2 regions of the Solibacillus sp. FSL W7-1324 genome follow, and region 2 is predicted to be linked to the other one. Evidence: predicted binding sites of a transcription regulator. Region 2 holds the regulator's gene; the other holds the start of a gene.

What was found. Region 2 encodes CtsR, which represses protease genes until heat stress. Its sites were predicted from a motif close to ATGGTCAATAAAGGTCAAACA; they were not measured.
Positions count from the first base shown of each region.
Region 1: a site for CtsR is predicted at 4,495-4,515, ahead of clpP (ATP-dependent Clp endopeptidase proteolytic subunit ClpP). Genes of this name have one in related genera too.

Region 1 is NZ_JBBOYH010000001.1:3,011,208-3,019,480, reverse strand. Features, by position in the region: gene MKY71_RS15080 (8-oxo-dGTP diphosphatase) at 1-257, shown strand, start outside; gene rapZ (RNase adapter RapZ) at 272-1,153, shown strand; gene MKY71_RS15070 (gluconeogenesis factor YvcK family protein) at 1,158-2,135, shown strand; gene whiA (DNA-binding protein WhiA) at 2,186-3,127, shown strand; gene MKY71_RS15060 (HPr family phosphocarrier protein) at 3,277-3,534, shown strand; gene clpP (ATP-dependent Clp endopeptidase proteolytic subunit ClpP) at 3,816-4,406, opposite strand; tRNA gene MKY71_RS15050 (tRNA-Arg) at 4,594-4,665, shown strand; gene MKY71_RS15045 (basic amino acid ABC transporter substrate-binding protein) at 5,403-6,182, shown strand; gene MKY71_RS15040 (amino acid ABC transporter permease) at 6,213-6,914, shown strand; gene MKY71_RS15035 (amino acid ABC transporter ATP-binding protein) at 6,915-7,637, shown strand; gene MKY71_RS15030 (basic amino acid ABC transporter substrate-binding protein) at 7,840-8,273, shown strand, end outside.
Region 2 is NZ_JBBOYH010000001.1:3,594,506-3,602,778, reverse strand. Features, by position in the region: gene MKY71_RS18040 (globin-coupled sensor protein) at 1-884, opposite strand, end outside; gene MKY71_RS18035 (acyltransferase) at 1,050-1,262, shown strand; gene MKY71_RS18030 (DUF4870 domain-containing protein) at 1,383-1,688, shown strand; gene MKY71_RS18025 (CtsR family transcriptional regulator) at 1,891-2,355, shown strand; gene MKY71_RS18020 (UvrB/UvrC motif-containing protein) at 2,368-2,910, shown strand; gene MKY71_RS18015 (protein arginine kinase) at 2,907-4,004, shown strand; gene MKY71_RS18010 (ATP-dependent Clp protease ATP-binding subunit) at 4,001-6,445, shown strand; gene MKY71_RS18005 (leucine-rich repeat protein) at 6,579-8,273, shown strand, end outside.

The DNA.
Region 1 (8,273 bases), 580 kb from region 2:
ATACGGTCGTCGATGAGTGGATGCTGTACACATTTATTGCAACAGATGTTGAAGGAACACCATTTGTCGAAACACGGGAAGGCATTTTAAACTGGTATGAAATTGATCGTTTAAAGGATCTTCCGATGGCAGCAGGTGACCGTACGAATTTATTATTTGCAGCGTTAAATAAAGGTACGCAATATGGTACATTTGAATATACAGAGGATTTTGAGCTGATTAGCGAAAAAATCCAAAACTCGACGGAACAAAACTAGAGGAGATGAAATAAGTGGCAAGTTCGAGCTATACACATGAGTTAGTAATTATTACAGGAATGTCAGGGGCGGGCAAAACGGTAGCCGTTCAAAGTTTTGAGGATTTAGGTTATTACTGTGTAGATAATTTACCTCCGGAGCTTTTAACTACTTTTTTAACGCTAATGAAGGGTTCCGAAAAAAAGATTTCACGTATGGCAGTTGTGATGGATTTACGTGGGAGAGAATTTTTTGGCTCATTGATCGAATCGCTCGACGCACTACTGGATGAAGAAGATATTTTACTCCGTATTTTATTTTTGGAATCCGATGATGCCACATTAGTTCGCCGCTATAAAGAATCACGCCGATCACATCCGCTTGCACCTCAGGGATTACCGCTGGAAGGGATTCAGCTGGAGCGCGAATTGCTCTCTGAAGTAAAAGGGCGCGCCAAATCAATCGTCAATACTTCCAAGTTAAAGCCACGTGAATTACGTGAACGTATCGCCCAGGAGTTCAGCAATATGAGCAGTCCTACGTTTTCACTAAACATTATGTCATTTGGATTTAAGCATGGGCTGCCGATTGATGCTGATTTAGTATTCGATGTTCGTTTTTTAAAAAATCCTTACTATGTTGAAGAGCTAAGACATAAAACAGGGCTACAAACAGAAGTTTCCTCTTACGTATTGGCAACGGAAGAAACACAACAGTTAATTGCCAAACTGACTGACCTGTTCACTTTCATGATTCCCCATTACCGTAATGAAGGCAAATCACAGCTTGTCATCGCTTTCGGCTGTACGGGCGGTCAACATCGCTCCGTTACACTTGCTGAATACTTCGGGAAGCTATTGGCAAAAAATGATCAAGTCATCGTTACACATAGAGATATTAATCATAGGAAGGATTAATGAAATGAAAAAAAAGAGAACAAGAATCGTCGTAATTGGCGGGGGGACAGGCCTTTCTACAATTTTACGCGGTTTGAAGCAGCATCCTTTTGATATAACGGCTATCGTTACGGTTGCTGATGACGGTGGCTCTTCTGGCCGTTTGCGGGATGACTATGATATCCCGCCGCCAGGAGATGTGCGAAATGTAATTGCCGCACTTTCTGACGTAGAGCCGTTAGTCGAGCAAATGTTTCAATACCGCTTTTCCCAATCAAACGATTTAGGCGGTCATTCGCTCGGGAACTTAATGTTGACGGCTTTGACGGAAATTACAGGTGATTTTAACCATGCGATTGCTGAAATGAGCAAAGTACTGAACGTGCACGGAAAGGTCATTCCAGCAGCGAATAAAAAGGTTACGTTACATGCCGAATTGGCGGATGGGTCAGATGTGATAGGCGAGTCGAAAATTCCTTCAGGCCAGGCACCGATTAAACGGGTATACTTGGAGCCGAGTAATCTCAAACCTTTACCTGCTGCAGTTCATGCGATTGAACGGGCAGATTTTATTTTGATTGGACCTGGCAGCCTTTATACGAGCATCATTCCGAATCTATTAGTGAAAGGAATCGGGCAGGCAGTTGTTCGTGCAAAGGGTGAAAAGATTTACATTGCGAATTTAATGACACAGCAAGGTGAAACGAGAAACTTTACTGCGTCAAAACATATTGAAGCAATCCATGAACATGTTGGCGAAGCGTTTATCCAATCGGTACTAATCAATGAAAAGGAGCTGCCTCCTTCGATTTACGAAAATTACCGTGAAGAAAATGCCGAACCTGTAAAGTTTGATATAGAAAGATTGCAAGAAATGGGCATCACTATTATTCCAAAAGAGATCGCCCTTATTGAAAATGGAACAGTACGTCATGATGCGGTAAATCTAGCGGAATGGCTTTGTGAATATACATTACAGAAAAAACAAACAACGCAAGAATAGTAGTATGAAAGAAACACTACATAGGTTGCTGGGAAAGGGGGAGCGAATCCATGTCATTTGCATCTGAAACAAAGAAAGAACTGACGCAGGTAGAAGCGGGTGATAGCAGTTTAAAGGCAGAAGTATCTGCCCTGATACGGATGAACGGTTCGTTAAGTTTTGCGAATCGCCAAATAAGCTTGGACGTACAAACAGAAAATGCGGCAATCGCACGTCGGCTTTATACAATTGTAAAGAAGCTTTATCCATATAATGTCGAGTTGCTTGTGCGGAAAAAGATGCGTCTTAAAAAGAATAATGTGTATATATGCCGTGTTCGGGAAGGCGCACGTGAAATTCTTGCGGATTTAGAAATTGTCTCAAATTCATTTGAGTTTAATCATACGATCGCGAAATCTATCATACCGAAAGAGAATGAACGCCGTGCTTATTTACGTGGTGCCTTTTTGGCAGGAGGCTCGGTGAACAATCCGGAAACCTCTTCCTACCATTTGGAGATTTATTCTTTATATAAGGAGCACGGGGAAGCGTTGGCTGAGCTGATGAACCGGTACGACTTAAATGCGAAGACAATCGAACGTAAAAAAGGTTTTGTCACGTATTTAAAAGAAGCCGAAAAAATTTCGGATTTTATGAATTTAGTCGGTGCTGTACAGGCAATGCTAAAGTTTGAGGATGTGCGGATCATTAGAGATATGCGTAACAGTGTAAACCGTATCGTAAACTGTGAAACAGCCAACTTAAACAAAACAATAGGCGCGGCGTTGAGGCAAGTGGAAAATATCCGCTATATTGATAATGCGGTAGGTCTTGATCAGCTGCCGGAAAAACTGCGTGAAATTGCACGCCTTCGTGTGGAATATCAGGACGTGACGTTAAAAGAGCTCGGTGAAATGGTTTCAACTGGCGTTGTCAGTAAATCAGGCGTCAATCATCGTCTGCGCAAAATCGATGAAATCGCGGATGCGCTCCGTCGTGGAGAAAGTATTTAAACTCACAAAAACGGAGCAAGTACATCAAAGCGTAAAAGAAAAAATTGGTAACGATTTCATAAAAGATGTTTCCAATTGTTGTTCTTTTCGGACAATTTCGTTAAGATAAACTTAAAGCGATGAACGGTTGTGAAAGGGAGAATTTCAACATGATTGAAAAACAAGTAGAAGTAAAGTTAAAATCGGGCTTACAAGCAAGACAGGCCGCTTTGTTCGTTCAAGAGGCGAATCGTTATAAAGCAGACGTCTTTTTACAAAAGGATACGAAAAAAGTAAATGCAAAGTCGATCATGGGCATTATGAGCCTGGCTGTTGCTAAAGGCACAGTTGTTACATTATGGGCAGACGGCCATGACGAAGAAAAAGCAATCGACGCACTACAACTTCTAATTGAAAAAGCGGATTAAAGCAAAAGGATAAAGCGCCCGTTCAACTCTTCTAACCATTGGAGGGCCCGATGCAAAAGTAAACGTTCCACCACTTTTGCATGAGGGACCGAAATGGTGCAAGGAGTTGGCGTTTTACTCTGGACGTGGACAATCCTATTTATTAAAGCAATAAATAAAATGCGATAATGAATTTTATTTGCAAGACAAAAGCACAGCTGTTCAGTACATGAACGGCTGTGCTTATTTTTTTGAACACAAAAAAGCATACAAGACGAATCTTGTATGCTTGAATGAATCGATTATTTTAATTGGTTACGCTCATAAATTTTATCGATTAGACCGTACTCTAATGCTTGCTCTGCAGACATGAAGTTGTCACGATCTGTGTCGCGTGCTAACGTTTCGTAATCTTGGCCACTGTTTTCAGCCATGATGCGGTTTAATTTTTCACGTAAGTGTAAAATACGTTTCGCAGCGATTTCGATTTCTGTTGCTTGACCTTGTGCTCCGCCAAGTGGTTGGTGAATCATTACTTCAGCGTTTGGTAATGCAACACGCTTGCCTTTTGCACCAGCAGAAAGCAGGAATGCACCCATTGAAGCAGCCATACCGATACAGATTGTTGAAACATCAGGTTTGATGAAGTTCATCGTATCGTAGATCGCCATACCAGAAGTGATCGAGCCACCTGGTGAGTTGATGTACAGGTAGATATCTTTATCTGGATCTTCAGCTTCTAAAAATAATAGCTGTGCTACGATAGAGTTTGCAACATTATCGTCAATCCCACTACCTAATAAAATGATGCGGTCTTTAAGTAAACGTGAATAGATGTCATATGCACGTTCGCCGCGGTTTGTTTGTTCAATAACTGTAGGAATTAAGTTCATTGAAAAATCCTCCCTTTGTTAAAGCTTATATTCGATTACTATTGCTGAAATTGACAAATATTTCAGCTGTAAACCTATCATACACGTATTAGTCAGTTATGGTCAAATATAAACTCTGATTTTTACAGTTGAAAATAAGGGGTTCCATCTGTATAATGAAAAAAGTTGCTCATATACTTATTTATATGTCCTCGTGGTGTAATGGATAACACTTCAGATTCCGGTTCTGAGGCTGGGGGTTCGATTCCCTCCGAGGGCGCTTTCTTTTTTAAAGATTATTGATCAGCATGAAGTAAAAATAATCTTTCTCTTCCATTTTTCTACAGTTTATTTTTGACGCTACACTATAAGTTTCCGAAACCGAACTAATTTAAACGCTCTTCACTTAAAAAAACAAAATTTCTTTATAAAAAAATACATTTCCTACTTGAATTATATGTAGAAAATTAGTACATTATTAAATGTTGTGTTTTTACAAAACTAGTTAGATAGACCATACTATCATGTCCTTTAGGGGGCACCATTTTACTGTTTTAATATACGTTTCAATATCAATTGTAAAAAAACATCTGAGGTTTTTTTGCAATAGAGAATGAAGTTTTAGTAGGATAGAAGGAATCACTGTACCGGTTCTTTTTATCCTTCATTCGTTCTCTAACTAAATAATAATTTCAAGACTGTATGAGAGGAGCTCCTCTTGTGCGGTCTTTTTTTGTTTTAGTAAAAATTCTTTATAGAATTAACATATATTATAAAAAACAGGGAATATATGTAATGGAAAGTGAGGCATTTTAGAAGGGGGATACAATAATGGAATAGTAAATGAGTGAATAAATATTAAATTATATGCAAATAAACCGTCAATTTTGTTATATTAATTCATCATACTGCAATAATAATCAATTTTTTAAAAATTAAATGTTGTATATTAATTGTGGAATTAATATAATTGAACATGTTATTAAAAAAACTATTACATCCAGGAGGATATTCATAATGAGTACTAGAAAACTATTTAAATGGGCAGCACCTTTAGCAGCAGCTTCGATGATTTTAACAGCGTGTGGAGCAGACGAATCTTCATCAACAGGTGATAAAGAATATAAGAAAATTGTTGCAGGTACGGAAGCTACATATGCACCATTCGAATACTTAGATGATAAAGGCAATGTTGTTGGATTAGATTCAGAGATTTTAGCAGCGATCGGCGAAGAGATGGGCATCGAGACAAAAGTGAAAAATGTAGGCTGGGACTCAATGATGAGCCAAGTAACAAATGGTGAAGTGGATATGGGTGCAGCAGCGATTACAATTACAGATGAGCGTAAACAAACTTATGACTTTACAGATCCTTATTATGAAGCGACGTTATTGATCGTGACAAAAGAAGGTTCGACAGTGGCATCGTTAGAAGATATTAAAGACAAAAAAATCGCGGTGCAAATCAATACGACAGGTCATATCGCAGCTCAGGAACTTCAAGGTGTTGCAAGCTCGAAGATTTTAGCTTATGAAAACTTCTCTGTTGCTTTAACAGAAGTACTGACAGGTGCAGCAGATGCCGCAATCGGTGATAATGCAGTAATTTTAGATTACCTTGAAAACAATCCTGATTCAGGCTTAAAAGCAGTGGAAGATAATTCATTCGAAAAAGATTACTTCGGCTTTATGGTGAAAAAGGGCAACAAAGAGCTATTGGACATTTTAAATGAAGGTCTTCAAAAAATTAAAGACAATGGCAAGCTAGCTGAAATTACAGGTACAGAAATCGAATAAGCTACATTTTAATTTATTGGAGGGTTTCAGATGGATTTTTTTGATTTTTTCCGTTGGGATATAATCTGGAACTACCGTGAACTATATGCAAAAGGACTTTGGGCGACTATTGTTTTAACAGCATGTGGTTATATTGGTGGGATCATATTCGGTCTAGTTTTAGGATTAGGCCAAGTTTCAACAAAAAAGTGGATTTACTGGCCGGCTAAAATCTATGTCGACGTATTCCGTGGTACGCCAATGCTCGTACAATTATTATTAATTCACTTAGCGGTTATTCCGACTATTTTCGGAACATCACAAGGTTGGTGGGTATCGGGTATTGTCGGACTGATTTTAAACAGTGCTGCATATAATGCAGAAATTTTCCGTGCAGGGATCCAGTCGATCGACAAAGGGCAAATGGAAGCTGCAAGGTCTTTAGGATTAACGCAAAGCCAGGCGATGCGCAAAGTTATTTTACCGCAGGCGTTCCGTCGAATGATTCCGCCTTTAGGAAATGAATTTATCGCACTGTTAAAAGATTCTTCACTTGTAACGGTAATCGCCGGAGCCGAAATTTTATACGTAAGTAAAGTAGTAGCCGGAACGTATCAGCGTTTCTGGGAGCCGTATTTATTCGCGGCGTTCCTATACCTTGTATTGACGTATGCTGTAACGAAGCTCATTGCATTTATCGAAAGACGAGTGGATATCAATTACAACCCACGTAAGAAAAAGGAGCGCGCGTAAATGATTAAAGTAGAAAACTTACACAAGCATTTTGGCAAGCTCGAAGTGTTAAAAGGGATCGATTATGAAGTACATGAAAAAGAGGTAGTTTGTGTCATCGGGCCATCTGGTTCCGGGAAATCAACGTTTCTTCGCTGCATGAATTTGCTGGAAGAAGTAACGGATGGGGCAATCTATATAGAAGGTACTAAAATAAATGATCCGAAAACAAATATTAACGAGATCCGTACAGAAGTAGGAATGGTGTTCCAGCAGTTCAACCTATTCCCGCATATGTCGGTCATCGATAATATTACGATGGCGCCAATGCAAATTCGCCAGCTGAACAAGGCGGATGCCGAAAAACTGGCACTGGAGCTATTGGACAAGGTCGGTTTGCGTGAAAAGGCATATAACTATCCGCAGCAGTTATCAGGCGGTCAGCAGCAGCGTGTAGCGATTGCCCGTGCGCTGGCGATGAAGCCGAAAGTGATGCTGTTTGACGAGCCAACGTCAGCCCTTGACCCGGAAATGGTGAAAGAGGTTCTGGAAGTAATGAAGAATCTTGCAAAAGAAGGGATGACAATGGTTGTCGTAACGCATGAAATGGGCTTCGCACGTGAAGTCGGTGACCGTGTACTGTTCATGGATGGCGGCTATATCGTAGAGCAAGGGCATCCGGATGAAGTATTCGGCAACCCGCAAAACGAACGTACAAAAGCCTTTTTAGGAAAAGTTCTATAAAAGCAGTGGGGACTATCTTCTATTATGATGAATAGTAGAGGGTAGTTTTTTTATTTAGTAGAGAGCACAGATGGTTGGAATGCTGGGGAGGCGACTCCTTGGTGGATTTTTATAACGTAAACTATCAGAAGATTTAGAATTCCGTATTGTGTGGCTCTACTAAAAAATGTATAATCTTAACAAAAATAGAGGGGGTTTTATAATGTTCAAGACGAAGAAATTTTTAATAACAATGCTGCTAATGACATTAACGATCATTTTAGCCGCATGCGGAACATCAGACGATGAAACATCAGGAAGTGCAACAGCCGGAGAAGGTGGCGGTAAAAAGCTGCTAGTCGGAACAGAAGCAACATTTGCCCCATTTGAATCAATGAATGACAAAGGTGAGATTGTCGGAATCGATGTGGATATTATGAACGCAATCGGTGAAGAAATCGGTTCGGAAGTCGAGTTCCGAAATGTCGGTTGGGAGCCGGTATTCCAACAAATTACGAACGGTGAACTGGACTTAGGTGCTTCAGGCATCACAATTACAGAAGAGCGTAAAGAAACGTATGACTTCACAGATCCATATTATGAAGCGTCATTGATGATCGTTGTAAAAGAAGATTCACCAATCGAAACATTGGATGA
Region 2 (8,273 bases):
ACTAATCCAACAATCTCGGCAATTTTTTTAGATGATTGACGCAGTTTAACCATTGATGATTCAAGTGTATCCACACGATCTAAAATGTTTGTCATAATAGCTGTTTGGTTAATTAAATAGGTAGTACCTGTCGTTGATTTATTTTCCGTTTCCGCAACTAAATTTAAGCCTTGAGTTGTATTCGAAGCAATTTCTTCAGATTGACTCGCGATTTCCTGTAACGAGGCATTTGTCTGATCACTAATATGCGTTAATTCTTGTGCTGTTTGTTGAATTCGCTCAACAATTCGGGATTTCATTTCCAAACTTTCAGTACGAATGCGCTGTTCTTCTTTTTCATAGGCTTCAATTACAAGCTGCTGCTCGAGGTTGATCAGCTTTGAAAAGGCATCTATAGCTTTAGCCATTTCTCCATTCGACATTTCAATTTTACTGATAAAGTCGATAAACGTTGTCATTAGCGATTGGAATGATGCAATATACCACTTTGATTGCAATCCGATTTTGACATGGACATGCGCAATCGTTTGTCGTTCCTCTATGTATTTAGAATCGATATTACAGTTGAACATCGCTTCTAAATGCTTTGTTAAAGTACCTTTAAGTCGCTCCATTCGAGCTGAGCTTCCTATAATATCTACGAGTTCAGGACTTAAGCTGATTGCACCGTAAAACTTTTCCACCATAACCGGAACTACCTGTTGTGCAAAAGGCTCCAGCTGTTTAATCACGGCTAAATCCTCTTTCGTTAATTTTAGTAATTGAAGCTGTTTATGTAAGTTAGGATAGTTTGAAACATCCAAATTTACTTGCTGACTGTACTCAGCTATATCAAAAAATGGCTTGTTTGAAACTTTTGTTGCTCTTGAAAACAGAATACCCATGTTCTTCCTCGTTTCGTGTATTTATTAAATAATACTATTTTACTGTTTATATCGGTTAGTATCAGTAATATTTCTATAAAGAATTAAAATTTACAGTAATTTGTATTTAAGGTAAGATAATAACTATTAAAATAGATGCAGTAAATAGTGAAAGGCGTTGTAAAGATGAAGTTTCATAAAGGGCGTTTGAAATTTGTTTTACCTTTGTCCCTAGGGGTGGCGATTGCATCGTATATTATGCTCGTTAATAATTACGCAGAAGTAGGCAGTCGTGACCGCATATTAATAGTTATCGGAGCAACAATCCTAACCGCGGTTATTTCCTACTTTTTATTTCCTCAGGAAGGCGACAACCCGAAGGATAGAGGCCCATACTGATTAAATATCGACGTTATTTAAAAATCTCGAAATAAAATTCGGGATTTTTGTCCTCTCTATGAAACTTTTATGAATATTATCCGTAAATAAGCTAATAAACTAAAGTGAGGTTGATATCAAATGGAATCTAAATGGTCGAAAATCATCATACATGCCAGTGCATTCTTTGCACCATTCCTAGTACCGATTCTGTTTTTCTTAATAAGTTCTGAAGATGAAGTAAAACGTACAGCAATCCAGGCATTGCTTTTCCAGATTGTATTCGGAATTTTAATAGCGATTGCAGGAGTTCTTTCTGTAGTTTTAATTGGTTTACCATTCCTGTTAGTATTTTTGGTCATCTTCTGGATTGCACCGATTATCGGTATTGTAAAAGCATTATCTGATCAGCACTGGAATTATCCAATTGTCGGACGCTGGGTATAATTTATCCTCATTCTGGCAAAGTTCATAAAAGCGGTAAGGTTTGTTTAAAAACACCTTATCGCTTTTTTTACATAAATAGGGATTTATTAATGTAAAAATAGGGAAACCTAAAACAAGAGTGATTAGTTGCATTACAAAAAATAAATGTTGTATATTTAAGTCAAAGATAGTCAAAGTCAGTTGATGAGAGGTGAGAGACAGCATGAGGAATATATCTGACATAATTGAAGGGTATTTGAAGGAAGTTATTGAATTAGAGGGACAGGGACTTATTGAAATAAAGCGTAACGAATTAGCTAAGCAATTTGCCTGCGCTCCTTCTCAAATCAATTACGTTATCAATACACGTTTCACGACCGAGCATGGCTACTATGTAGAGAGTAAGCGGGGTGGTGGCGGTTATATTCGGATTTTGCGTGTAACAATCCACTCTAAGAAAAATTTACTGGACGAAATGGAAACACAAATAGGTAACGCCATTGCTCAGACTAATGCTGAACGTATTATTTTCCGGTTATTGGAAGAGGATATTATTACAGAGCGAGAAGGAAGCATCATGAAAGCCGCTTTAGATCGGGTCACATTACAGGTAGCTTTACCGCTGCGTGATCAGCTAAGAGCACGTATTATGCATGCGATGCTACAAACGATTTCTTTTGAAAAGTAGAGGTGGATTATTATGATATGTGAGCATTGTAAACAGCGTCATGCCAATGTTACCGTTACTCAAGTTCACAATGGGCAAAAAGTAGAACGTCACTACTGTGAAGTATGTGCTACTCAATTTCATCCATTTCAATTTGATGTAAATGAAGAGCCAGCATCTCTTCAGCAGCTTATTTCAAATTGGTTCAATTTTGTACCTGTGAATGCAAAAAAAGAAAGTACGACAACGAATACAAACAGCCCAAAATCCTGCCCTTCCTGCGGGTTTACGTACCGGCAGTTTTTAAAGCAAGGTAAATTTGGATGCGGCCAATGTTACGAAACATTTAGCGAGCAATTACCACAGCTACTTGAACGACTTCAGGCAGGTACTCAGCATGTAGGGTATGTGGAAGAAGGGCCTTCAAAAGAAAAAGTAGAACAACAAATCCAAGAGCTCCGATCATCACTGCAGCAAGCTATTGCGGAAGAGCGTTTTGAAGATGCAGCTTCCATACGTGATGAGGTAAGGGAATTGGAAAGTAAAATAAAACAGGAAGGTGAGGGGAACGCATGAACATCGAGCATTTTTTAACGAATGCCAGTCCCAGCTGGATGCAGCACGAAAGCGATTCAGATATCGTCATTAGCACGCGCATTCGGCTTGCTCGTAATATTGCCAATACTCGATTTCCGATTAGTTTTACAGAACAGGAAGCACAACTGATTGAAGAAAAAATGATGCAGTCATTATTATCTTCGGATAACAATCCATATCAGTTTTCCTATTTCCAAATAAAAGATATGCCGGTTTTACAGCGCCAAATATTAGTGGAAAAACATTTAATCAGCCCGAATTTGGCACGAAGAAAAAAAATTGGATCATTTTTTTTAACAAAAGATGAATCCATTAGCATATTAGTAAATGAAGAGGATCATATTCGCATCCAGAGTCTTATGCAAGGCATGAACTTAAAAGAAGCATTTGATAAGGCTCGTAATATTGACCGCTTCTTAAGTAAGTCAATTACGTATGCATATGAAGACCGCTATGGTTATTTGACAAGTTGCCCAACAAATGTCGGAACAGGACTTCGAGCTTCTGTCATGCTCCATTTACCGGCACTCACAATGATGAAGCAGATGAATCCGTTAATTCAGATGATGACAAGATTAGGAATGGTAGTGCGGGGTATATATGGAGAAGGCAGTGAAAATTTAGGAAATATTTATCAAATATCAAACCAGATTACTTTAGGTAAATCAGAAGAAATGATTTTGCAGGAGCTTCAGGATGTTGTCGAGCAAGTAATCAAAAAAGAAGAACTTGCCCGCAAAAATTTGCTGATGCGTGCCCCTTCCGTGTTGGAAGACCGCCTAAGCCGCTCACTCGGTACTTTGAAGTATGCAAAAATTTTAACGAGTGAAGAAGCCGCAAGCTGTTTATCAAATGTGCGTCTTGGGGTAAGTTTAGGATTATTAGAAACAATTTCCCAGCGTAAACTAAATGAGTGCATGCTTATTATGCAACCTGGACTCATTCAGCAATATATTGGTACTACGTTACAACCGGCAGAGCGCGACATGTATCGTGCGAAGCTGTTGCAAGAAAAGTTAAACGAGCAAGATGAAGCTACAAACAATGGGGAAAAAGGAGAGGATTTTCTATGATGTTTAATCGATTCACACAACGTGCTCAAAAGGTATTACAACTTGCTCAAGAAGAGGCCATTCGTCTTAAGCATAAAGAAATCGGAACTGAACATATTTTACTTGGCTTAATTCGTGAAGGTGGCGGAATTGCCGCTAAAGCATTGGAAGCAATTAATATTAGCCCACAAATGATTGAAAATGGCATTGAAGAACTCGTTGGAAAAGGAACTGAAGATGTAGGACCTATCGTACATTACACACCACGTGCTAAAAAGGTAATCGAACTTTCATTGGATGAATCGCGTAAATTAGGGCATGCATATGTTGGAACAGAGCATATTTTATTAGCTTTAATTCGTGAAGGTGAAGGGGTTGCTGCCCGCGTATTGGCCAATACTGGTGTAAGCATCAATAAAGCACGCCAACAAGTGTTACTGTTATTAGGCAATAACGACTCAAACAATAGCGGTAATTCAAGCATGACACAAACAGTAAATACACCAACGCTTGATAGTTTAGCCCGCGATTTAACAGCAGTAGCACGTGAAGGTTCACTTGACCCGGTTATCGGCCGCTCAAAAGAAATTACACGTGTTGTTGAAGTACTGTCACGCCGTACAAAAAACAACCCGGTACTGATCGGGGAACCAGGTGTAGGTAAAACGGCTATTGCAGAAGGCTTGGCACAACAAATCATCAATAATGAAGTACCGGAAACACTGCGCGATAAACGTGTAATGACGCTTGATATGGGTACAGTTGTAGCTGGTACGAAATATCGTGGGGAATTTGAAGACCGTCTGAAAAAAGTGATGGATGAAATTCGCCAGGCGGGTAATATTATTCTATTCATCGATGAGCTTCATACATTGATCGGTGCAGGTGGCGCGGAAGGTGCAATTGATGCGTCGAATATTTTAAAACCATCATTGGCACGTGGCGAACTGCAATGTATCGGTGCAACAACATTGGATGAGTACCGCAAGTATATCGAAAAAGACGCGGCATTAGAGCGTCGTTTCCAACCAATCCAAGTTGATGAGCCAACTGTTGAAGAAACAATCCAGATTATTAACGGTTTACGTGACCGCTATGAAGCACATCACCGTGTGAAAATTTCGGATGAAGCGGTAGAAGCGGCTGCGAAATTATCGGATCGCTACATTTCGGATCGTTTCTTACCGGATAAGGCAATTGATTTAATTGATGAGGCTGGTTCAAAAGTGCGCTTACGCTCTTACACTGTTCCACCTAATCTAAAAGAGCTGGAAGATAAATTGGAAGGCATTCGATCTGAAAAGAATGCTGCCGTTTCAGGTCAGGAGTTTGAAAAAGCTGCTGCATTGCGTGATACAGAGCAGAAGCTGAAACAAGAGCTTGAACAGCTGAAAAAAGAATGGAAAGAAAAGCAGGGCAAAGAAGAGTCTACAGTTTATGTAGATGACATCGCGCAAGTTGTAGCGATGTGGACGGGAATTCCAGTTTCAAAAATCGCTCAGGCAGAATCTGCGAAGTTATTAAACCTTGAAGAAGAATTACACAAACGCGTAGTTGGTCAAGGCGAAGCAGTAGAAGCGATTTCCCGTGCAATCCGCCGTGCCCGTGCAGGCTTAAAAGACCCGAAACGTCCAATCGGTTCATTTATTTTCCTTGGACCTACAGGTGTGGGTAAAACAGAATTGGCACGAGCACTTGCTGAAGTAATGTTCGGTGATGAAGATGCGATGATCCGTGTAGATATGTCCGAGTACATGGAGAAACATTCGACTTCACGTTTAGTCGGTTCACCTCCAGGTTATGTAGGATTTGACGATGGTGGCCAATTAACAGAAAAAGTCCGCCGCAAACCATATTCGGTTGTACTGTTGGATGAAATCGAAAAAGCACATCCGGATGTGTTCAACATTTTACTGCAAGTGTTGGAAGACGGACGCTTAACGGACTCTAAAGGTCGTGTTGTCGATTTCCGCAATACAGTTGTCATTATGACATCGAATGTTGGGGCAGATGCCCTGAAATACCGCAAACACGTTGGATTCGGTGCTGGTGTAAATGCATCGAAAGATAAAGACATGAAGAGCACAATGCTGGAAGAACTGAAAAAAGCGTTCCGCCCAGAGTTCTTAAACCGTATTGATGAAATGATTGTGTTCCATTCATTAGAAAAGGATCACTTAAAAGAAATCGTATCCTTAATGGCGAACTCTTTAACGAATCGCCTGAAAGAGCAGGATATCGAACTGCAGCTTACAGATGCAGCGCTTGAGAAAATTTCTGAAGAAGGCTATGATCCACAGTATGGTGCGCGTCCATTACGTCGTGCATTACAAAAACATGTGGAAGACCGCTTATCCGAAGAGCTGTTAAAAGGTACATTGGATAAGACGCAAACAGTCGTGCTTGATTATGCAGATGACGAGTTTGTTGTACGTACACAAGAAAAAGTAGCAACAAATTAATGTTAAACAGACGAAGCTGGATATTTCCTGCTTCGTCTTTTTTTGAAAAAATTGTTGGGGAAATGAAACTTTTTTTAAAATAATCCGTCAGTACAGGAATTTAAATTTCTCCAAATAAGGAAGGGTGACTGAAATGAAGAAATTAATAGGGGTATTCTTAGCGGTTGCGTTGATGACCATTTTCGTTGCACCAACAAGCATTAAGGGTAGTACTACAGATCAGCTGAGGTATGAAATTGTTGCAGGTAAGGAAATACATATTTTAGGCTGTAAAAGCGACTGTCCTGAAATATTGAATATCCCGGAGACAATCGAAGGGCTGCCTGTAACAGAAATTGCGGATGAGGCATTTTATATTCAGCGTACAGATTATGCAGATACAGACATAAAACCAACTTATATAAAGCAGGTCACGTTACCGAAAAGTTTAAAGCGAATTGGTCAGCGTGCATTTTACTGGCAAGATTTACAACACGTGATTTTACCTGAAGGGTTAAAGGAAATCGGACATCATGCATTTAGTGAAAATGAACAATTAGCAAATACAACATTGACTATTCCCAAATCGGTTGAAAAAATAGAGCTTCGTATCGGTCAATTTAAAAAAGTTGTATTTCCGTCTCAGTTTACAGATCAAATTACAAAAACCTCAGGAGATTTTTATTATCAAGTATTCAAAAATAACGGTGAATCTGAAATACGTATTACAGACTACAAACGTCAGACATCGAAGACAACGATAACCGTTCCTGCTAAAATTGATGGTTTACCTGTAACCGAAATTGGCTTTGCGGCATTTTCAGAGGAGAACCGGTTCAATACGACCGATATGGTTTCTCCAGTCCGTACAGTCATATTACCGGATTCCATCAGAAAAATTGATGACTATGCGTTTTATACTTTTACCGGCAGAGAGAATGGAATAGAACTGAAGTTACCCGCTTCGCTGCAAAGCATCGGGAAATATGCATTTTACTATAACAGTATAAAGGGCACATTAACTTTACCGAAATCCCTGAAGACAATTGGGGAAGGGGCATTTATGTTAAACAGAATCTCTGCTGTATCCATCCCGGACAGCCTAACAAAAATTTCGGAAAAAGCTTTTTTTGAAAATGAAATAAAGGCATTAACGATTCCAAAATCAGTAACAGCGATTGAACCATATGCGTTTGCCAACAATCAGCTGTATGAACTGACAATTCCTTCAACGGTTAAAGAGCTGGGTGAGTATGTCTTTAATAAAAATCGACTGAATACGGTGCATATTAAAGGTGATATTAAAGTGATTCCAAGCTACGCCTTTTCTGAAAATCGGATTAGCGAATTATCCTTACCGAAACGTTTGCAAACTATTGAAGATAATGCTTTTTCACTAAACCTTCTTGAAAATTTAGTTCTGGGAGATACGGTGACAAAAGTTGGATCTCGTGCTTTTTACGGTAACAAGATAGGCGGTATTACACTGTTTGCGAATAATGCGCATATTGAAGAAGATGCCTTTTCATATAATGAGCTGAATATGATTGATGTAAGAGGAGAGAATGTTATTTTAGGCCGACAATCACATCCGGAACAATCGGAATTGATTGCATATGCTGATTATGAACTGAAAAAACCTTTTACAAATTGGGGAAGTGTCAATAAACAGCCGTTTAAAATTTACTTTTCTAAAAACGGAGAGAAACCGACAGAACCAACACCAACACCAGAACAGCCGCAAGTACCAGTTTTACCAACATTACCTGAAGAAGAACAGCCGATTCCGGCAAAACCGGTAACATTGAAAGATATTAAAGGCAACTGGGCTGAAGAGACAATTATTGAA